Regions from separate parts of the Mesorhizobium oxytropidicola genome, predicted to be linked through region 2. Evidence: predicted binding sites of a transcription regulator. Region 2 holds the regulator's gene; the other holds the start of a gene.

Region 1 (11,077 bases), 3.3 Mb from region 2:
AGGGCAATGGCGACATCATGCTTGTCGCGTCCGACCAGCAGCACGTTCACTCCTTCAACGCCCAGTATGACGCTGCCACGCAGAACTGGTCGGGGTGGCGCGATTTCAACGCCTCCGGCGCGAATACAAGGCTGACGCTCGACTACAATGCCGACGGCCGCGTCGCTTTGTTCAGCCTGATGAGCGGCGGCGCACCCAACGACAACTCACTGTGGACGCTGTCGCAAATGAACATCGACAGCACCGAGTGGGAGGATGCCTGGGTGTCGCTTGCCAGCAGCAACGTCAACCAGGCCATCGTGGTGCGCGACCTGACGCCGCCGGTCTGACGATTGAATTCTGGCAGCGTGGCAGAAGAAGCAAAGCAGGCACATCGGCTTCCAGCCTGGTCCCGGTCGCTGAAGGCCGGGCTCGGCTTCCGTCCGTCGACCGAGGCGGATCTGCCGTTCCTGTCGCGGCTCTACGCCTCGACGCGCCTGGAAGAACTCGCCGTGACCGCGTGGAGCGAGGCGCAGAAGGCCGCCTTCCTCGACATGCAGTTCCAGGCGCAGCATGCCCACTACAGAAAACACTATCCCGAGGCTGACTGGCTGGTGGTGGCGCGGGCCGGGCAGGACATCGGCCGGCTCTATGTCGAGCGCTGGCCAAGCCAGCACCGCATCATCGACATCGCGCTCCTGCCCAGCCATCGCCGCAAGGGCTACGGTTCCGCACTGCTGCGCGACCTGATCGAAGAGGCATGGTTAGCCGGCAAATCAGCGTCGATCCATGTCGAGAAGAACAACCCGGCAAGGCGGCTCTATGTCGAGCTTGGCTTCGCCGTGGTCGAGGACAAGGGCGTCTATGATTTGATGGCGTGTGCACCGCCTGGGGGTGATGCGGTCGGGGTGTGACTGCCGGTTGCAGCTGGTGCCGGATACGCAGGCTGGTCGTCTGTTCAGCGGCCAATCGCAAACGTTGGCGATTGGCCAAACCTCACCCGAAGAGGGCTATTCGGCCGCTTCCTCGATCCGCTCCATATCCTCGTCCGACAGGCCGAAATGGTGGCCGATCTCGTGGATCAGCACATGGGTGACGATGTCGCCCAGCGTCTCCTCGTTCTCGGCCCAGTAGTCGAGCATGGCGCGGCGGTAGAGCGTGATGCGGTTCGGGCCTTCGCCGGTCTGCGGGTTCCAGCGCTCGGCGATGCCGCGTCCCTCGAACAGGCCGAGCAGGTCGAACGGCGTCTCCAGCGACAGATCGTCCATGATCTCGTCGGTCGGGAATTCGGCGATCTGGATGACGATCTCGCCGGTCAGCTTGCGAAAATCCTCCGGCAAATGGGCGTAGGCCTCCAGCGCCAGGAACTCCAGCTCCTCCATCGAGGGCGCAAGTTCGCCATGCCAGGTGCGGGTCTTGTAGATGCGGGCCATGCTTTGTCCTTTGACCCGGCATATAGGCTTTCGCACCGGTCGAGGCAAATGAAGCGGCAATTCCTGCCGCGGCACCTTTGCCGTCGCCGAGGAATCGCGTAGGGGTCGGTTCCGGCCATCTCTCAGGGAGTTCTCATGCCGGACCTTTCCACCATCGGACTTTTCGCCATTGCCTGCCTCGCCTTGACCGCGACGCCGGGGCCGGACATGCTGCTGATCGCCTCCCGCAGCGCCAGCCAGGGGCACGCCTCGGGCCTTGCGACCTATGCCGGCATCGCCGCCGGCACCTATTGCCACGCGCTGGCCGCCGCCTTCGGCCTGTCGCAACTGTTCCTGGCAGCGCCCATCGCCTACGACATCGTGCGCTATGCCGGCGCGGCCTACCTCGCCTGGCTCGCCTGGAAGGCGTTCCGTTCCGACGGAACGGCATTTGCCCCGGTCGCCGGCCTGCCGCGCTATTCGCGAAGCCGGATTTTCCGGCAAGGCCTGCTGACCAATCTGCTCAACCCGAAGATGGCGCTGTTCGTGCTGGCGCTGTTCCCGCAATTCGTACGCCTCGAGACCGGTTCCGTCGCCGGCCAGATCCTGCTGCTGGCGACCGTGCTCAACCTGATCGGGCTGGTGGTCAACGGCCTGGTCATCCTGACCGCCAGCCGGATCGGAGCCGCCTTGTCGAGGCGCACACGGTTCCAGCGGGCGCCGCAAATCCTGCTCGGAACGGTATTCGCGGGGCTCGCCGCACGGCTGGCTCTAGGCGGCCAGCGCTGAAGAGCACGCGTTCGCAGGAATAAATTCCTTATGACTCTGCTTGACTCTTCCAGCTCCCTCTGGAATCTATAGGAACATAACAGGAACAATTGTGAGTGGACACTGACCGTCATGGCGATGACCGCCGTGGCGCGGGAGACTGTTTTTGCCCTGCGCCGCCAGATCGCGAAGATCGAGGGAACGCTGCCCGAGCGCCTGCAGGCGCCGGCTGGCGCGCCGCTTGATGCCGACGGCGGCGGCGATGCCGATCTCACGATCGTGCGGCGCGGTCTTGCCGCGGCCTTGCCGGATGCCTTCCTGCCGATCGGCATCGAAGGGCTCGATGCCGCCCTGAGCGGTGGCCTGCCGAAAGCGGCGCTCAGCGAAATCCATGGCCTGGAAACCCGCGATGCCGGAGCCGTCGCCGGTTTTGCCCTGTCACTCACCAGCCTGATCCTCAAACGGGCGCAAGGGCTGCCGGTTTTGTGGATCGGCACCACGGAAATCTTTCGCGAGGCGGGCTTTCCCTATGCCAGGGGGCTGCAGGCCTCCTTCGGCATTGAACCAGAACAATTGCTGTTTTCCGAGGCGCCAAAACTCGTCGATGCGTTGTGGATCGCCGAGGAAGCAGCGCGGATGACGGCGCTCGCCGCCGTCATCCTGGAAATCCGCGGCAACCCGCAACGGCTGGACCTGACCGCGACGCGCCGGCTGCATGCGAGGGCGCAAAGTGCGGGCCGCCCCGTATTCCTGCTGCGGCAGGCGGCCGAACCCGAACCGACGGCGGCGCCCGTCCGCCTCATCGTCGCGTCGGCGCCGGCGGTGCCGCGCGCCACGGTCGCCGGGCCGCTCGCCGGTTCGATCGGCCGCCCCGCCTTCACCATCAGCATCGGCAAGAGCCGCACGGCCCTGCCTGGACAATTCACACTGGAGTGGAACCCCGATGAACGCGTATTCGACGAAAGAAGGGGCGAGGAAAGACACCGGGCAAAGAATCCTGTCCCTGTGGTTTCCCTATCTGGCGGCCGAAAGAATCCTGCGGCAGCGTCTGGGGCGGTCGTGGCGTTCCCGGCCGTCGGATCACCCGCCACTGGTGATCAGCCACCGCCAGGGCAACGCCCAGCGCATCTCAGCCCTCGACGAGCGGGCTGAGGCGCTGCACCTGAAACGCGACATGGGCATTGCCGATGCGCGCGCCATGCATCCCTGTATCGACATCGTCGAGGCCGATCCGGACGCAGACCGGCGCCTGCTCGAAGGCCTTGCCGACTGGTGCGACCGCTACACCCCGCTGGTGGCGCTGGACGGGCGGACGGCCTGTTCCTCGACGTCACCGGCTGCACCCATCTGTTCGGCGGCGAACGCGCCATGCTGGACGACATCCTGTCGCGCTTCTTCCATCAGGGTTTCGATGTCCGCACCGGCCTTGCCCCGACGCCGGGCGCGGCCTGGGCGGCGGCCCGCTTTTGCGGCGACCGCATCGTCGACGGCGGCGACGAGGAAGCCCTGCTGGCACCCTTGCCGCTCGCCGCACTGCGCATCGACCCGGCGACCCGCGCCAGCCTGGAAAGTGTCGGCCTGCGCACGGCGGGCGCCGTCATGGCGGCACCGCGCGCGCCGCTTGCCCGCCGCTTCGGCGCCACTTTGCTGTTGCGTCTCGACCAGGCGCTTGGCCGTCTCGACGAGGCGGTGTCGCCGCGCCTTCCCGTCGCGCCGCTTTCGGTCGAACGGCATCTCGCCGAACCCGTCACGCTCACCGAGGACATCGAGCGGCTGGTCGGCCTGCTGGCGACGACCTTGAAGGGCGATCTCGAGCGCCGCGGCGAGGGCGCCCGGACGCTGGCGCTGCTGCTTTTCCGTGTCGATGGCGCTGTCAGCCGCATCGCGCTCGGCACCTCGCGGCCGATGCGCGATCCCAGGCTGATCCAAAAGCTGTTCCATGAAAGGCTGGCGGCGCTCGAGCAGGACATCGATGCCGGCTATGGCTTTGATCTGGTGCGGCTTTCGGTGCTGGCCGCCGCCGCTTTCGACATGGCGCAGGCCGATCTGACCGGCGAGGTGACCGATGACGGCGCCGACATCGCGCTGTTCGCCGACCGCATCCGCGCCCGGCTCGGCGAAGGCGCCGTGCTGCAGCCGGTCACGGTGGAAAGCCATCTGCCGGAACGTGCCGTCGCCATCGTCCCCTTCAGCGAAGCGCCGCGCCGGACCACGCCGCCGAAGAGACCGGACAGGGTGCAGGCGCCCACAACCATCTTTCCGCCGGAACGCCCGATCCGGCTGTTCCGTGCGCCCGAGCCGATCGAGGTGCCGGCCACCGAAATGCCGGAGGGGCCGCCGCTCAATTTCCGCTGGCGGCGCGCGCTCTACCGGGTCACCCGTGCCGAGGGGCCGGAACGCATCGCCGCCGAATGGTGGCAGGAAGTGCCAGGCGACGCGGCGGCATCGACGCGCGACTATTTCCGCATCGAGGATGCCGACGGCCGCCGCTACTGGCTCTACCGGCAAGGGCTTTACGGCGGCTCGCAAGCCGCGCCGCGCTGGTTCATGCACGGGGTCTTCGCATGAACGCGCTGACCGTCATCCCCTATGCCGAGTTCGGCATCCAGTCGAATTTCTCCTTCCTGCGCGGTGCCTCCAAGCCGGAGGAGCTGGTGGTCGCGGCCAAGCTCTTGGGTTTCTCGGCGATCGGCCTTGCCGACCGCAACACGGTGGCCGGCGTGGTGCGCGCCTGGCAGCAGGCCAAGGTCGAAAAACTCGCCTATCACCCCGGCTGCCGGCTGGTTTTTGGCGACGGCACGCCGGATATTCTCGCCTATCCCAGGAACCGCGCCGGCTGGGGGCATCTGTGCCGCATGCTCACCCAAGCCAATCTGCGCGACGAAAACGAAAAGGGCGCCACCCTTCTCCAGCGCAGCGATCTGCTCGAATGGGGAGACCTGATGTCGCTGGCGGTGCTGCCCGATCTGGCGGCTGGCGCTGAAGACAGTCTCGCTTTGCTCCGCCAGCTCAAGGACCGCTTCGGCAGGGCCCTGCGGCTTGGCGTCTCGCCCTGTTATGCGGGCAATGACCGCTTCCGGATCGAGCAGGCGGCGGCGTTTGCCCAGAGCACCGGCATCCCGCTGATGGCGACCAACGATGTGCTCTACCACACGGCCGAACGGCGGCCGCTGCAGGACGTGCTGACCGCGATCCGCCTCAACACACCCGTTGCCGAGGTCGGGCTGGAACTCACCGCCAATGCCGAACGCCATCTAAAACCGCCGCTGGAAATGGCCCGCCTGTTCCGCAGGCATCCGCAGGCTCTGGCCGAGACCTTGCGATTTGCGGAAGAGCTGACCTTCTCGCTCAGCGACCTTCAGTACAATTACCCCGACGAGCCGACGGAATCGGGCCTCGGGCCGCAGGCCGAGCTGGAGAGGCTGGCGCGGGAAGGTGCGGTGAGGCGCTTCCCGGGCGGTGTCCCGGCCAGCGTCATAAAACGCATCCAGGAAGAGCTCGCCCTGATCGAGCGGCTGAATTACGCGCGCTACTTCCTGACTGTCTACGACATCATCAAATTCGCCCGCGGCCAGAACATCCTCTGCCAGGGCCGAGGGTCGGCCGCCAATTCGATCATCTGTTTCTGCATCGGCATCACCGAGGTGGGACCGGACAAGATCGACACGCTGTTCGAGCGCTTCATTTCCGAGGAGAGGAACGAGCCGCCTGACATCGACGTCGACTTCGAGCATGAGCGGCGCGAAGAGGTGATGCAGTACATCTATACGAAATACAGTTCCAAACGCACGGCGCTTGCCGCCGCCGTCATCAGCTATCGCGGCCGCTCGGCGTTGCGCGAAGTGTCCAAGGCGATGGGCCTGTCGGAGGATGTCCGGGCGTCCCTGTCCGGCTCGATCTGGGGCTGGTCGACCTCGGAACTCGGCGAGAAGGAAGCCCGCGCCGGCGGCCTCGACCGCAGCGACCCGACATCGCGGCATGTGATGGAACGGGCCAACGAGATCATGGGCTTTCCCCGTCACCTCTCCCAGCATGTCGGCGGCTTCGTCATCACCAGGGACCGGCTCGACGAGATCGTGCCCATCGTCAAGACGGCGATGGACGCGCGCAAGATGGTCGAATGGGACAAGGACGATCTCGACGCGGTGAAGATCCTCAAGGTCGATGTGCTGGCGCTCGGCATGCTGACCTGCCTCCAGCGCGCCTTCACTCTGCTTATGGACCATTATCCAAAAGCCCGGGATCCGTATGGCCAACCCTATGTGCTCGCCACCTTGCCGCCGGAAGACAGGCGCGTCTACGACATGATCGGCCGCGCCGACACGCTCGGTGTCTTCCAGATCGAATCGCGCGCCCAGATGTCGATGCTGCCAAGGCTCAAACCAAAGGATTTCTACGACCTTGTCATCGAAGTGGCGATCGTCCGGCCTGGCCCGATCCAGGGCGACATGGTGCATCCCTATCTGCGCCGCCGGCAAGGCAAGGAGAAACCCGAATATCAAAAACCGGAGCTTGAGGCGATCCTCAGCAAGACGCTGGGCGTGCCGCTGTTCCAGGAGCAGGCGATGAAGATCGCCATCGTCGCCGGCGGCTTCAAGCCGGGCGAGGCCGACGAATTGCGCCGCGCCATGGCCACCTTCAAGCGCACCGGCACCATCGGCAATTACCGCGACCGTATGATCAACGGCATGGTCGGCAAGGGCTACACCAGGGATTTCGCCGAGCGCTGCTTCAAGCAGATCGAGGGTTTTGGCGAATACGGCTTTCCCGAAAGCCACGCCGCCTCCTTCGCCTTGCTCGTCTATGCCTCGTGCTGGTTCAAGACCTTCTATCCCGACGTGTTCTGCGCCGCGATCCTGAATTCGCAGCCGATGGGTTTTTACCAGCCGGCGCAACTGGTGCGCGACGCGCGCGACCATGGCGTCGACATCCGCGACGTCGACGTCAATTACTCCGTCTGGGACTGCACTTTGGAAAAAGCGCCTTTCGATCCGGCCCGCATCCTGCCCCGCCATGCCGATATGCGCGGTGTCATCGAGACAAACCATGCGCTGCGGCTCGGCTTCCGGCAGATCAAGGGTCTGTCCAAGGAACGGATGGAGGATTTCGTAAAGCGGCGGGGTTCAGGCTACTCGACCGTCCGTGACGTCTGGCTGCGCTCCGGTCTCGATGTCGACGAGATCGAGCGGCTGGCGCAGGCCGATGCCTTTCGCTCGATCGGCCTCGACCGCCGTGCCGCGCTTTGGGAAGTGCGCGCGCTGGGCGCCAAGAGTGCCGCCGAAAAGCTGCCGCTGTTCGACCAGCCGGCGCTGCGCCTGCGCGAGCTGGAGCCCGAGACGAAGCTGCCGACAATGCCGCTCGGCGAGCATGTCATCCACGACTACCGCTCGCTCGGCCTGTCGCTGAAGGCGCACCCCGTGGCCTTCCTGCGCGAGCGGCTCGACCGCGCCGGCGTCACGCCCAATGCCAACCTGCCATCGGTGCGCGACGGCAGGCGCGTTTCCGTCGCCGGCCTCGTGCTGGTGCGGCAGCGCCCCGGCAAGGGCAACGCGATCTTTCTCACGCTGGAAGACGACAAGGCCGTCGCCAATGTTATCTTCTGGGAACGGACCTTTACCCGCTTCCGCCCCATCGTCATGGGCGCGCGGTTCGTCAAGGTGACCGGGAAATTGCAGTCGGAATCGGATGTGATCCATATCGTCGCGGAGAAGATCGAGGATCTGACACCCTGGCTGACCGTGCTCCTGGAAAAGGTCAGCGGGGCTGGAGCGCCGGGCGCCGAACCCCCGGCCACCAGGGCGGAGCCTCCGGATCGAGATGCCCGACCACGCAACGCGCCAGCCGGCCAGGATCTCGCAACGCTGTCGGAAGAGGCGGAACAGGTCATGCCCAAGGGGCGCAATTTTCAGTAGGCGCGGCCCCTACCTTCGTCATCTGAAGAAACGCTGTGATCCTTCGCGCCCCCCTCTGTCCTGCCGGACATCTCCCCCACAAGGGGGGAGATTGGCTGACATCCCGGCTTTCGCCAATCTCCAACGTTGAAAGGCGGGCTGGACGGCGAAGCTGCCGATCTCCCCCCTCGTGGGGGAGATGCCCGGTAGGGCAGAGGGGGCGCTGTCCCGCCAGCCTCTCAAACTTCAACGCCCAACTGCTTCGCGGCTCTTCCTTGGGAGAACAAACGATGGATGGCTATGCAGTTCAGGCCGGCCCACTCAGTCTTGGCGGCGCCAGTACATCCTCCGCCGAGAGCGTCCGCGCCTCCGAAGGCAGCATGATCGGAATGCCGTCGCGCACCGGATAAGCCAACTTGGCGACCCGCGAGACCAACTCACCGCGTTCCGGATCCCAGGCCAGCGGCCCCTTGGTCAACGGGCAGGCCAGCAGCTCCAGCAGCTTGGGATCGACATTGAAGTTCTTTGCGTCACGCCCATCCGCCGCCATCGCACCCTCTTATTGTAGACTCGAACCAAAATCCTCATTCTCGCGCGCCAGCGCCATTTCGGTGATGGCGATCAGCGTTTCGGCCCGCGTCTTCAAGTCGGCGGCTTCGAGCAGCGCCTGTTTCTCGGCCGGCCCGTAGGGCGCCATCATCGACAGCGCATTGACCAGCATGGCATTTTCGGCGCGGCTGACGCTTTCCCAGTCGGCCTCGAGATCGTTGGCCTGCAGATAGGCGCGAAATGCCTTCAGCAGTGCCGGCCGGTCGATCTCGTTCGCTGCCGGATCGTCATCGAGATCGGCGAGGAAGGGCGACGGCTTGGCCTGGCGAAACGGCGTCTTGACCGTCAGCTCATGGGCGATGCGGAAGCGGAACACGCCCTGCAGCGAGATGAGGTAGCGGCCGTCGCCGGTTTCGGAAAAGGCAATGATGCGACCGGCGCAGCCGACATTGCAGAGCTGAGGTTCGCCATCCTCGCGCAGCGCGCCGTCGAGACTGGGCTGGATGATGCCGATCAGCCGCGAACCGGCGACCGCCTCGTCCACCATCTGCAGATAGCGCGGCTCGAAGATGTTGAGCGGCATGCGGCCACCCGGCAACAGCAGCGCGCCCTCGAGCGGAAAGATCGGGATCGTCGACGGCAGATCCTTGGCCAGCCGGTAATGCGCGTTTCCCGCTTGCACCACATTCCTCCGATCGACTTCTTCCGCCGAGATCATCGGCCTGGCCGAAGTCAGCTTCCTAATCTGGCGCGGCCGCCGCCGCCGCCAAGCCCATGCGACGAAACAGCCGCCGGCTCAGGAAAACAGCAGCGCCGACAATTTGCGCCGCGCCGCCAGTGTCGCCTCGTCGGTCATGCCCCAGGCCTCGAAAAACTGCAGCAATTGCGTCCTGGCGCCATCCTCGTTCCAGGCGCGGTCGGCCTTGATGATGGCCAGCAGATTGTCGGCGGCGGCCGTGCGCTCGCCCCTGGCATTCTGGATCATGGCCAGGTCGAAACGCGCCTGGTGGTCCTTGGGGTTTTCCGCCAGGCGGCGCTCGAACTCGGCCGGATTGCCCAGTTCCGCCGCCTGCGCGGCGAGTGCCATCTTGGCGCGCAAGGCGGCCAGCGCCGGCGCGTCCTTCTTGGCCTCGGGCGCCGTAGCCAGCAACGCCTCGGCGCCTTGCGTGTCGCCGGCCTCGAACAGCAGCTCGCCCAGTCCGGCGATCGCCTCGATCGTCTCCGGCGCCTGCGCCAGGATGGCGTCAAAAATGTCGGCGGCGGTCTGCATGTCGCCGGCGTCGCGGGCTTCGGTCGCCGCCGCCAGCGCCTCGGCCACGGCCGGGGCGCCATTGCCCTTGCCGCCGACCTTGGTGATGAATTCGGCGATCTGGCTCTCGGGGATGGCGCCCATGAAGCCATCGACCGGCTGGCCGTCCTTGAAGGCGATGACCGCGGGAATGGACTGGATGCCGAGTTGGCCGGCGATCGAAGGATGATCGTCGATGTTCATCTTGACCAGCTTGACCTTGCCGCCGGCGGCCCGGACCGCCTTTTCCAGCTGCGGCGTCAGCTGCTTGCAAGGCCCGCACCATGGCGCCCAGAAATCCACCAGCACCGGCTGGCGGCGCGATTCCTGGATGACGTCGGCGGCGAAGGCCGCGGTCGTGGTGTCCTTGATGACATCGCCGGCGGGAGGCGCGGCAGGCGCATCGCCAAGCGAGACCTTTGCTGGCGCGGGGGCGGTTCCGCCATACTGAACGGTGGTGGCATATTGGCCGCCACTGCTGCCGAATGACCCGCCAAACGGCTTGTTGTCGCTCATCTCGTCACCCTTTCGGTCGCGCCGCCGGCCCGCGGGTCGGCGCCATGTCATTGGAAGTCGGTTTCGCCATGCATGTGGCGATCATGCCGAGACTTTCAAGATAGCAGCATCGTGCCCGGTTGCCTCGACGAATCTGATGAGATCGCTAGCGGCGATCGATGTCGTCGCCTCATTGGTCAGCGGATGGCCGTTGATGACGGCATGCGCCATCAGATCCTCGTCGAGCACCAGCTTGACCCTTTTCGCCGTGTCGTTGATGACGCCGAAGACGGTGACGGCGCCCGGCGAGACGCCCAGAAGCTCCATCAGCATCTCCGGCTTGCCGAAGGAAACACGGCTGGCGGCGCCGATCAGCTGGTGGATCTGCTTGAGATCGACGACCGCGTCTTCGCCGACGGTGACCAGGAAGAAATTGTCCTTCTTGTCCTTCAGGAACAGGTTTTTCGTGTGCCCGCCGGCAATTTCGCCGCGCAGCGCCTGCGAATCCGCAACCGTATAGAGCGGCGGGTGGCGTTTCGTCGAAACGGTGATGCCGAGTTCGGCGAGAAAGGCAAAAAGTTCGGCTTCGGTCTTCGGCATCGGTCTGCTTCTTCGTCGTTTTCCGCCTTGCCGTTTACGGCCAATGCGGTGGCCGACACAAGGCCGTCGCACAACGGCGTGGCGAAATCCTTGCG
Region 2 (11,077 bases):
CCGGCAAAGGCAAATTCTGCAGAGCGACACGTCGAAATCACCGCAATGCGCGTATTCGCCACCGCATTTTAGGAGGTGCGTGCCAGATTGGGCCAAGACCTAATGTTGCACTGCGAAACGCGCCTTTCAATGCCAATCTTCTTGGGCCAGTTTGCTCCTAATCGATTTGATCCGCTATGCGCGCCAGGCTTTCCTCGCGCCCAAGCACGGCAAGCACGTCGAACACGCCTGGCGAGGTGCTTTTGCCGGTCAACGCGGCCCGCAGGGGCTGGGCCACGGCGCCAAGTTTGTGGCCACCGGCCAACGCAACCTCGCGGATCGCGGCTTCCGCCGCGGCAGCCGTCCAGTCGCCTGAAACCGAGTTCAAAGCTTCGTGAGCGCCACGCAGGATTTTGCGGGCATCGTCATTGAGCAGGAGTGCTGCCTTGTCGTCGACCGGCAGCGGCCGCGTGGCAAACAGGAAGGCCGCGCCATCGACGAGCTCGACCAGCGTCTTGGCGCGCTCCTTCAGGCCTGGAAGGGCTGCCAGCAGCTGTGCCTTGTTCTTGTCGTCGAGGCGCGTGGCCATCGCAGGACCACCCTCGAGATAGGGCAAGGTGGCGATGAAGATATCGAACAGCTCGGGGTCGGCCATGCGGCGCATATGCGCGCCGTTGATCGCTTCCAGCTTGGCGAAGTCGAAGCGGGCCGCGCCCTTGTTGACGTCGCCGATATCGAACCAGGAGATCATGTCCTTGATCGACATGATCTCGTCGTCGCCGTGGCTCCAGCCCAGACGCGCCAGGTAATTGAGCAGCGCCTCCGGCAAATAGCCCATGGCGCGATAGGCTTCGACACCGAGCGCGCCGTGGCGCTTCGACAGCTTGGCACCGTCGGCGCCATGGATCAGCGGGATGTGCGACATCGACGGCACGTCCCAGCCCATGGCGTTGTAGATCACCGTCTGGCGGGCTGCGTTGGTCAGATGGTCGTCACCGCGGATGATATGCGTGACGCCCATGTCATGGTCATCGACGACGACGGCATGCATGTAGGTCGGGTTGCCGTCCGAGCGCAAGATGATGAAGTCGTCGAGATCCTTGTTGGGGAAGCGTACCTCACCCTGGACGCGGTCGTGCACGACCGTCTCGCCCTCGGTCGGCGCCTTGATGCGGATGGCACCTTTGACGCCGGGAGGCGCCTCGGACGGATCGCGATCGCGCCACTGGCCGTTGTAGCGCGGCGGCAGGCCCTTGGCCCGCGCGGCCTCACGCATCGCCTCCAGCTCGGCCGGCGTCTCGTAGCTGTAATAGGCCTTGCCCAGACGCACGAGTTCCTCAGCCACCTCGCGATGGCGCGGCGCACGCTCGAACTGCGAGATGGCCTCGCCGTCCCAGGAAAGTCCAAGCCAGGTCAGCCCGTCCAGAATGGCCTGGGTAGCCGCCTCGTTGAAACGTTCGCGGTCGGTATCCTCGATGCGCAGCACCATCGTGCCGCCGGTGTGTTTGGCGTAGAGCCAGTTGAACAGCGCCGTGCGCGCGCCACCGATATGCAGATAGCCGGTGGGTGAGGGGGCAAAACGGGTGACGACCTTGTCGGACATGAAACTCTCGGAAACCATCTGAAGCGGGGTGCGGCTGCGCGGACTTTCGCGCGTCGCGCGTTCATGTAGCATAGGGCGTCAGGGGTGCAAGGGGCAGACCCGATGGCTGGACGAGGCCGGGGCTCGGATCGGGGCGAGGACGCTAGTGTTGGCGTCAGCGAGCGATCCCTGTTTGCGATCCCGCCGCCAGCCTCGCTGCCACCATCGCCTCTTGTGCCAGGCTCCGGCAGCCAGCTGCCGCAGGCGGATATCCCGGCGCCACTTCCGTCCACTGCCTCGGGCCGGATTGTGCGTGTCCGGCGGCAACTCGGCCAGGTTTCGTGGCCCCGCCTGCGCTACAGTGTGGCGACCGCAGCCGAGCTCGAGCTTGACCGGGGCATCGCCTTCCTGCTGGTGCCGGTTTGTCTGGCCACTGGTGCGATCGGCTATTATTCGCTGGCGGCGGAGCCTGATTTTGCAAAGCCTGTCGCGGTCGTCGTGCTGTTGGCGATCTGCGCGCTTGTTTCGCGTTCCTGGCCGAAAACCCATCTGGGCTTCACGGCGGCATTGTTGTGCGCGCTTGGCCTGCTTGCCGCCAAGGCCGAGACATGGCGGGCGGGTACCCAGATGCTGGGTTCGGAAATCTCGACGCAGGTGACCGGCCGCGTCGTTTCGCTCGACCGGATGGAGACCGGCCGCATCCGGCTGACCATCGACGTGACGTCGACCGCCCGGCCGACACTGCGCTATGCGCCGGAAAGGGTCCGGCTTTCGGCGCGCAATGTCCCTGCGGAAATGACCGCCGGCTCCCTGGTCACCGGCTATGCCAAACTGTTGCCGCCGACCGGCCCGGTGCGACCGGACAGCTACGATTTCTCCTTCGACAGCTACTTCGCCGGCATTGGCGGCAGCGGCTTCTTTCTCGGCAATCCGAAGCTTGTTGCAGCCGATGATGGTGAGATGCCGTTGTCGGCCCGGCTTTTCTCCCGGGGTAGAAAATGCCCGTGAAGCCATCGCCGACCATATCCGGGCCACTGTCGGTGGTGCTGAAGGTGAGATCGCGGCGGCGCTCATCGTTGGTGTCCGCGCGGGCATTCCCGACGAAATCAACGAAGCGATGCGGCGTACCGGTATCTATCACATCATCTCGATTTCCGGACTGCATATGGCGCTGGTCGGCGGCACCATCATGGGTCTGCTGCGCGGTGCCTTCGCGCTGTTTCCGGATTTTTCAGCACGTCGGCCGGTGAAGAAATACGCGGCCGCCGCGGCCCTGTTCTCGATCGCCGCCTATCTCGTGATTTCGGGTGTCGTCGTCGCCGCCGAACGCAGCTTCATAATGCTGGCGGTGATGCTGATTGCCGTGCTGTTTGATCGCGCGGCGCTGACGATGCGCAATCTGGCGATCTCGGCGATCGCCGTCATCGTGGTGTCGCCGCACGAAGTGGTCGGCCCGAGTTTCCAGATGTCGTTCGCCGCAACGGCCGCGCTGGTCGGTGCCTATGCCGGCTGGGCGGACCACCACGCGGGAAAGGTAAGACCGCCACCGCCAAAGCGATCCTTGCCCGGATTCCTGACGCGAAAATTCCTGCTGGCGACGGGCGGGTTGGCGATTACCTCCATCATAGCCGGCTGCGCCACGGCGCTGTTCGCCATCTGGCATTTCCAGCGTGTGTCGCCGCTCAGCCTGTTCGCCAATCTGGCCGTCATGCCGATCGTGTCAGTCGTGATGTTCCTGGCCGTTGCCAGTGCATTGCTAATGCCGTTTGGATTGGATGCGCCATCCCTCTACCTAATGGGCAAAGGCCTGACGGCGATGATCGCCATATCCGCGTGGATTTCGGAACGCTCCCCAATCGATGCGGTCGGGTTGATTTCGCAGCACTCGGTGCTGCTGGTGACCGTCGCCTTGGTCATCGCGACGATGGCGACGACCTGGTTGCGGCTCGCGGCAGTGCCATTCGCGCTTGCCGGCTTGTTGACGGTGTCGGATACGCGCACGCCGGACGTACTGATCTCGGAAGATGCGCGGCTGGTCGCGCTGCCGATCGGCGGCGGCGAACTCGCGGTCAGCCGGGCTCGCCCGAACGAATTCACCATCGACAATTGGAAACGCGCGCTGGTGTCCGAAACCATCGTCGTGCCGGAGATGTTCAGCAAGGCAGATGGGCAATTCGACATTGCCGATGCCGTCAACCTCCCGCCGGGAGCTCCGTTCTACTGCACGGATGGCGTCTGTCTTGCCCGGCACCCGTCCGGTGCGATCATCGCACATGTCGAAGACCGCAAGGACACCTGGAAGGCCTGCGGTTTCGCCGATTTGATCGTCGTCAATGATGCAACCGGCTATGATGCCTGCCACAATCCGCTGGTTCTTGTCGTCACCAAACGGCAACTTGCCCGCAAAGGTAGTGCCGCCGTCTTCTTCGACCGCCAATCGGCGACCGGTCCGCCAACCGTCAACTTCGCGGTGGACGGGCCGTATCGGCCCTGGCATGCACAGCGAAAATATTCACGCGAGGCGAGGGGGCTGCTGCCCTATCAAAAAGCCGAAAAACCGGCTGCCGTCCCTGCTCAGTAGCGCCGGATCAGCCCTACGAGCTTGCCTTGCACCTTGACCCTGTCCGGCCCGAAAATACGCGTCTCGTAGGCCGGGTTGGCGGCTTCAAGCGCGATCGAGGCGCCTTTGCGGCGGAACCGCTTCAATGTCGCTTCCTCGTCGTCGACCAGCGCCACGACGATCTCGCCCGGGCTCGCCGTATCGGCGTTGCGGATAATGACCGTGTCGCCATCGAAGATGCCGGCCTCGATCATCGAGTCGCCCTTGACCTCCAGCGCATAGTGCTCGCCGCCCATGATCATGTCCGGCGGCACCGAGATGGAATGAGTCTGATGCTGGATGGCATCGATCGGCACACCGGCGGCGATGCGGCCCATCACCGGAATCGACACGGCGGAAACCGCGTCGTCATCATTGCCGGCCGCGGGCAAGCGTGATGGCGCCGGCTTGATCTGGCGGCCAAGGCCGCCCTGACCGAGACTGCCCTGAATGACGCTTGGCGAGAATTTCTTTGCCGCGTTGAGGCCCGGCGCGATCGAATCCGGCAACCGCAGCACTTCCAGCGCTCGCGCCCGATTGGGCAGCCGGCGAATGAAGCCGCGTTCCTCCAGTGCCGTGATCAGGCGATGGATCCCTGACTTGGAGGCGAGATCGAGCGCTTCCTTCATCTCGTCGAAGGAAGGCGGAATGCCGCTTTCCTTCAGCCGTTCATGAATGAACATCAGCAGTTCATGTTGCTTGCGTGTCAGCATGGCGGCCCCCAAGGCATTGAACGAAGGGTGTGAACCAGAATCGAAAAACAAACCCAGAACAAACCCTATCTGTTCCAGTTGTGTTCTGCAACTGTTTAAAGTTTAGTGAATTCGTTAAGGCGTCTGAAATTATTTGGCCCGGCAACAGGCGGTGTTCGATGCCTGCCTGCCGCCGCGCGGTGCGCTTGCCGGCTTTGAAATTGTTTTGGTTAATGGCCTGTGGCCTATCCTGCTCCGAGGTCTGGCATCAGTAGCCGACAAAGCTCGATGAGAGATTTTTCTCCTTTCACCAATCCTTGGCCTGCCGTGAACGAAACGAAGCCAAAATGCCAACTTTGCCACGAAATTGCCATACCGGCTTCGGTCCGTGATCCCGTTGCGCTACCGCTTATTTATGCTGCCGTCGCCGGCATGGACATAGACATGCAGCGTATAGCCGATATGGGCGATCATCAGGGTTTTCGCGCGCTCGATATTACGATCCAGCGCCGCCTCCATGAGCGCGGTGTGATGTTCGATTGCGACCGCCTGGCGCAACGCCTCCACGGCCTCCTCGTAACCATGCTGCAGGCCGGCCGCCGCCCGCAGCGTTGGCGCCAAGCCGAGAAAACGGTGATGGCGACGCAATTGATCCGCGATCGTGGAATGAAAGGTCAGCAGCCAGGGGGATGCTGCCGCACTGAGCAGTGCCGCGTGGAAAGCCTCGTGCTTTTCATCCCATTCGTCGACCACTTCGTCGGATGGATCGTCGACAGCGGTCTTGCAACGCGACAGCCGGTAATGGGCGGCGACGACCGCGTTTTCCCAATCGTGGCCACCTTTCTCGATCGATTCCTGAAGCAGTGGCAGTTCGACGACACACCTGGCGCGCGACAGGTCTTCCAATTCGGTGCGCGAAACCGGAGCAACGGCAAAGCCGCGATTGCTGATGGAAGTCACCAGGCGCTCCGCCTCCAGTCGCGACAGCGCTTCGCGCAACGGCGTCCAGCCAATGCCATAACTGTTGCGCAACGCGCTGAGCTTGAGCGGCGCGCCGGGCCGCAGACGGGTCGCGAGGATATCGCGACGCACCAGCCTGTAGGCCGCTTCCGTCTTCGAGAGTCCTTCGTCCAACATCGTTGTCCCATCCTTAGGCTGTCACGTCACGATTATATATGAAAGCCTTCCATGGCGTAAATTATATATAATGTTTGACAGGGTTTGGCAGACTGCTCATGATTGCCCAGCCGATTTCACCTGACGTGTTCATCTGGGCGCGCCCATGCGCGAAGGACAATCGATCATGAATGCAACACTCGATCTCGCAGCAGTCGAAGCCATGGATGCGGCGGATCCGCTGCGTGCCATGCGCGACCGCTTCATTCTGCCGGAAGGTGTGATCTACCTCGACGGCAATTCGCTGGGTGCCGCGGCGCCCGCCGTCTTCAACGAGCTGCAGAAGGCGGCGACGCAGGAGTGGGCGCAGGACCTCATTCGTGCCTGGAACACCGCCGGCTGGTTCGATATGCCGGTTGCGCTCGGCGACCAGCTCGGACGGCTGATCGGCGCCGCTTCCGGCCAGACGGTGGTCTGCGATACGACCTCGATCAACATCTACAAGGTGCTGCATGCCGCACTCAACCTGCGGCCCGACCGTTCGATCATCGTCGCCGAAGGCGACAGCTTTCCAACCGATCTCTACATGGCCGAAGGCGTGGCCTCGACGCGGCCTGGCACCGTGCTGCGGCTCGAAGGCGTTGATGCGCCCACCATTGAGGAACTGATCGACGAGCGTGTCGCCGTCATCCTGGTCAACCACGTCAACTACAAATCCGGACAATTGCGCGACATGGCTGCGCTGACGAGCAAAGCCCATCAGGTCGGCGCGCTGATCGTCTGGGATCTCTGTCATACGGCCGGCGCGTTGCCAGTCGAACTCGACAGCTCCAATGCCGATTTCGCCATCGGCTGCACCTACAAATATCTCAATGGCGGTCCGGGTGCGCCCGCCTTCATCTATGCCGCGAAACGCCATCACGACGATGTCCACCAGCCGCTGAGCGGCTGGTGGGGCCATGCGCGGCCCTTCGCTTTTGAACAAAGCTATGCGGCCGGCAGCGGCATCCGCCGGTTCCTGTGCGGCACGCAGCCAGTGCTGTCGATGCGGGCGCTGAAAGGGGCTCTGGATATCTGGGACGATGTCGACATGGCGGCGGTGCGCAAGAAGAGCATCGCGCTCACCGACCTGTTCATCCAGCTTGTCGAAGCTAGGTGCGGCGCCTACGGCCTCGAACTCGAAGGTCCGCGCGACGGCAATGCGCGCGGCAGTCAGGTGTCGTTCCTCCACCCGCATGGCTATCAGGTGATGCGGGCCTTGATCGAGCGCGGCGTGATCGGCGATTTCCGCGCGCCGTCGACCATCCGCTTCGGCTTCACGCCGCTCTATGTCGGCTACAAGGATGTCTGGCAGGCCGTCGAGGTGCTGGAAGATATTTTGCGAACTGGCGCCTGGCAGGAAGCGCGTTTCGCGGTGAAGACGGCGGTAACTTGAGACGTCAGAGACGTGTGCGGACCGTCCACAGTTCCGGGAACAGCACGACCTCGAGCATCTTCTTCAGATAGGACGCGCCTGATGTGCCGCCGGTGCCGCGCTTCAGGCCGATGATGCGCTCGACCGTGGTGACATGGTTGAAGCGCCAGCGGCGGAAATAGTCCTCGAAATCGACCAGCTTCTCGGCCAGTTCGTAAAACATCCAGTAGCGCTGCGGATCGCGATAGACGGTCTGCCAGGCGACCAGGACTTCTTCATTCTCGCTGCGCGTCTCCCGCCAGTCCGTGCGTTTGGCATCAGCGCCGATGTCGAATCCATTGCGCGCCAGAAGCAGCAAGGCTTCGTCGTAGAGTGACGGTTCGGCCAGGATCGCCTCCAGCTTTCCGGTGAGGTCCGGCCGGTGCTTGTGCGGGCCGAGCATGGCGAGGTTGCGGTTGCCAGCCATGAATTCGATGGCGCGGTATTGCCAGGACTGGAAGCCGGAGGACTGGCCGAGCGCGTCGCGGAACTCGGTGTATTCGCTTGGCGTCATCGTGCGCAGCACGTCCCAGGCATTGTTGAGCTGCTCGAAAATGCGGGCGACGCGTGACAGCATCTTGAAGCTCGGCTCAAGCCGGTCGGCACGGATGGAGCGGATCGCGGCGCCGATCTCGTGCAGAGCGAGCTTCATCCAGAGTTCCGAGGTCTGGTGCTGGATGATGAACAGCATCTCGTCATGCGCCGACGATTGCGGCGTCTGTGCCTCCAGCACTTTTTCCAGGTGCAGATAGTCGCTGTAGGACATACGCTCCTTGAAGGACATCTGTGCGCCTTCCGACGCCGGATCGTAGGGCTCGCTCAATTGATTTTCTCCGTGCGCAGCCGGAACCGCTGGATCTTGCCGGTCTGGGTCTTGGGCAGGGCGGCGATGAATTTGACCGAGCGCGGATATTTGTAAGGCGCGATCGTTGCCTTGACGTGGTCCTGCAGGCGCTTGATGGTCAACGCGTCCGGCGAGACGCCTTGCACAAGCACGACATGCGCCTCGACGATCTGGCCGCGTTCGCCATCCTCGGCACCGATGACAGCGCATTCGGCGACATCGGGATGCGACAGCAGCGCTGCCTCGACCTCGGGGCCGGCAATGTTGTAGCCGGCGCTGACGATCATGTCGTCAGAACGCGCGGCGAAATGGAAGAAGCCGTCCTCGTCCTGTGTGAACGTGTCGCCGGTGAGGTTCCAGCCGTCGCGGACATACTCCTTCTGCCGGTCGTCAGCCATGTAGCGGCAGCCGGTCGGGCCGCGCACCGCCAGCCGTCCGGTCTCGCCGCGCGGCACCTCGCGCATTGCGTCGTCGACGATGCGCGCCTCGTAGCCGCCGACCGGCTTGCCGGTCGACGCCGGCTTCCTGTCGTCAAAGCGGTTGGAGATGAAGATGTGCAGCATTTCGGTGGCGCCGATGCCGTCGAGGATCGGCTTGCCGGTCTTCTCAGTCCATTCTTCGAAGACCGGAGCAGGCAATGTCTCGCCGGCCGAAACGGCGACGCGCAGTGACGACAGGTCGGCGCCTTCATCCATGGCTTTCAGCATCGCGCGGTAAGCGGTCGGCGCGGTGAAGGAAATGGTCGCTTTGTAGGTTTCGATGATGTGGATCATGTTGGGCGGCGTCGCCTGTTCCAGCAACGTTGCCGTCGGCACCGAAGCGCAGGGGAAAGATGGCGAGCCCGCCAAGGCCGAAGGTGAAGGCCAGCGGCGGCGAGCCGACGAAGATATCGTCCGGCGTCACCTGGAGGATCTCGCGGGCGTAGGCGTCGGCGATGATCAGAAGATCGCGGTGGAAATGCATGGTCGCCTTCGGCACGCCTGTCGTGCCCGAAGTGAAGCCGAGCAGGGCGACGTCGTCGCGGCCGGTGTTGACGGCGGTGAATGTGACCGGCTTGTCGAGCGCGATGCGGTCGAGCTCGGCGTCATGGTTGGCGGTGCCGTCGAAGCCGATCACCTGCTTCAGGAAGGCGCTGTCCTTGGCACAGGCGGTCATCTCGTCCATCAGCCTGGTGTCGCAGAGCGCGATGGTTATCTCCGCCTTGTCGACGATCTTGGTGAGTTCGCCGGCGCGCAGCATCGGCATGGTGTTGACGACGACGGCTCCGACCTTGGTGGCGGCCAGCCAGCAGGCGACCATTGCAGGGTTGTTGGCGGAGCGGATCAACACCCGGTTGCCCGGCTTGACGCCGTAATTCTCGACCAGCGCGTGGGCCAGCCTGTTCGTCCAGTCGGACAGTTCCTTGTAGGTGCGGCGGCGGCCATTGCCGATCAGGGCGGTGTGGTCGCCGAGGCCCTTCTCGACCAGCCTGTCGGTCAATTCGACGCCGGCGTTGAGATGCTCGGGATAGTCGAAACCGTCGAGCAGGAAATCCGGCCATTGATCCGGCGGCGGCAGATGATCGCGCGTGAACGTGTCGATATGCGCTGAAGGCCCAAGCATGTCGCCGCCATCCCATTTGCTACCTGGTCAGATGCGCGAAGCACTGTCCGAGGTGGTGGATCTTAAGTTCCCATCTTTCGCGAGAGGTTTCGTGCAGCCAGCTGTTCGACGACGCCACCGGGAAGGGTGAACATCCGCAGGTTTGGACAGCACAGCAGACCTCCCATTGTCGGCTGTTCTCCGGGCAGGATCGCACCAGTCGAAATTTGTTTCAAGCCTAAAATGTTTTTGCCACGAGGCATTGACGCATGGCATGGTGACGGCCATTGCTAGCGCCAAACGGATGCGCTTTGGGGAGGGTGCCGATGCTCGAACACCGCATTGCCGATTGGGACAATGCCTACGCCAATGGCGCGAACATCGCCGGCAGCGACCGTTGGCCGGCCGCGTGGACCGAACCGGCGCAAGCGTTTCGGGACGGGCTATTGGCTGAGGGCCGGGCACGCATCGATGTCGCCTATGGCGAGCGACCGCGCAATCGGTTCGATCTTTTCCTGCCCACGGCGGCTCCTAAGGGGCTCGTCGTGTTCATCCATGGCGGTTACTGGTTGGAGTCCGACAAGAGCGACTGGTCGCACCTCGCCAAGGGCGCGGTCGGCAACGGCTTTGCCGTGGCGATGCCGTCCTACACGCTGTGTCCGGACATACGCATCGCCGGCATCGTCCGCGAAATTGGCGCGGCAATCGAAAAGGCGGCGGCAATGGTCGAGGGACCGCTGATGCTGACCGGGCATTCGGCCGGCGGCCATCTCGCCAGCCGCATGGTGACCACGTCGACGCCTCTGGCCGCCGACGTGGCAAAGCGCATACGCCACGTCGTCTCGATCTCAGGCCTGCATGACCTGCGTCCACTCATGCTCACCGGGCACAATGCGGCACTGGCAATCGATGAGGCCGAAGCCTTGGTGGAAAGCCCGGCGCTGCTGCGCCCCCTGGATGGCACCCGCATCACCTGCTGGGCCGGCGGCGGCGAGCGCTCGGAGTTCCTGCGCCAGACTGCGTTGCTGGCCAACATCTGGACCGGCCTTGGCGCCACCACCAGCGCAGTGGTCGAGCCCGACCGGCATCACTACGACATTGTCGATGGACTTGCCGATCCGACGCATGCGCTGACGCGGACGTTGATCTCGGAATAACAGAGACCATTTTTACACATTATCAGCGGTTTACGTGGCAGTTCTTCAGCGCAGCATCAGCACGCTGCAAGTGT

The links. Region 2 encodes LexA, which represses DNA repair genes until DNA is damaged. Its sites were predicted from a motif close to TGTTCNNNNTGTGTTCNG; they were not measured.
Region 1: a site for LexA is predicted at 2,251-2,268, ahead of AC0V8S_RS05065 (ImuA family protein). Genes of this name have one in related genera too.

Annotation. Positions count from the first base shown of each region.
Region 1 is NZ_CM149692.1:1,043,766-1,054,842, forward strand. Features, by position in the region: gene AC0V8S_RS05045 (VCBS repeat-containing protein) at 1-329, shown strand, start outside; gene AC0V8S_RS05050 (N-acetyltransferase family protein) at 348-893, shown strand; gene AC0V8S_RS05055 (metallopeptidase family protein) at 990-1,412, opposite strand; gene AC0V8S_RS05060 (LysE family translocator) at 1,548-2,180, shown strand; gene AC0V8S_RS05065 (ImuA family protein) at 2,292-3,311, shown strand; partial or broken gene AC0V8S_RS05070 (DUF6504 family protein) at 3,253-4,727, shown strand; gene AC0V8S_RS05075 (error-prone DNA polymerase) at 4,724-8,071, shown strand; gene AC0V8S_RS05080 (Trm112 family protein) at 8,358-8,600, opposite strand; gene AC0V8S_RS05085 (LON peptidase substrate-binding domain-containing protein) at 8,610-9,281, opposite strand; gene trxA (thioredoxin) at 9,396-10,403, opposite strand; gene AC0V8S_RS05095 (prolyl-tRNA synthetase associated domain-containing protein) at 10,485-10,982, opposite strand.
Region 2 is NZ_CM149692.1:4,354,761-4,365,837, forward strand. Features, by position in the region: gene gltX (glutamate--tRNA ligase) at 158-1,582, opposite strand; partial or broken gene AC0V8S_RS21700 (ComEC/Rec2 family competence protein) at 1,685-4,142, shown strand; gene lexA (transcriptional repressor LexA) at 4,136-4,873, opposite strand; gene AC0V8S_RS21710 (GntR family transcriptional regulator) at 5,255-5,989, opposite strand; gene kynU (kynureninase) at 6,156-7,403, shown strand; gene kynA (tryptophan 2,3-dioxygenase) at 7,408-8,244, opposite strand; partial or broken gene AC0V8S_RS21725 (AMP-binding protein) at 8,241-9,867, opposite strand; gene AC0V8S_RS21730 (alpha/beta hydrolase) at 10,173-11,003, shown strand; gene AC0V8S_RS21735 (molybdopterin molybdotransferase MoeA) at 11,049-11,077, opposite strand, start outside.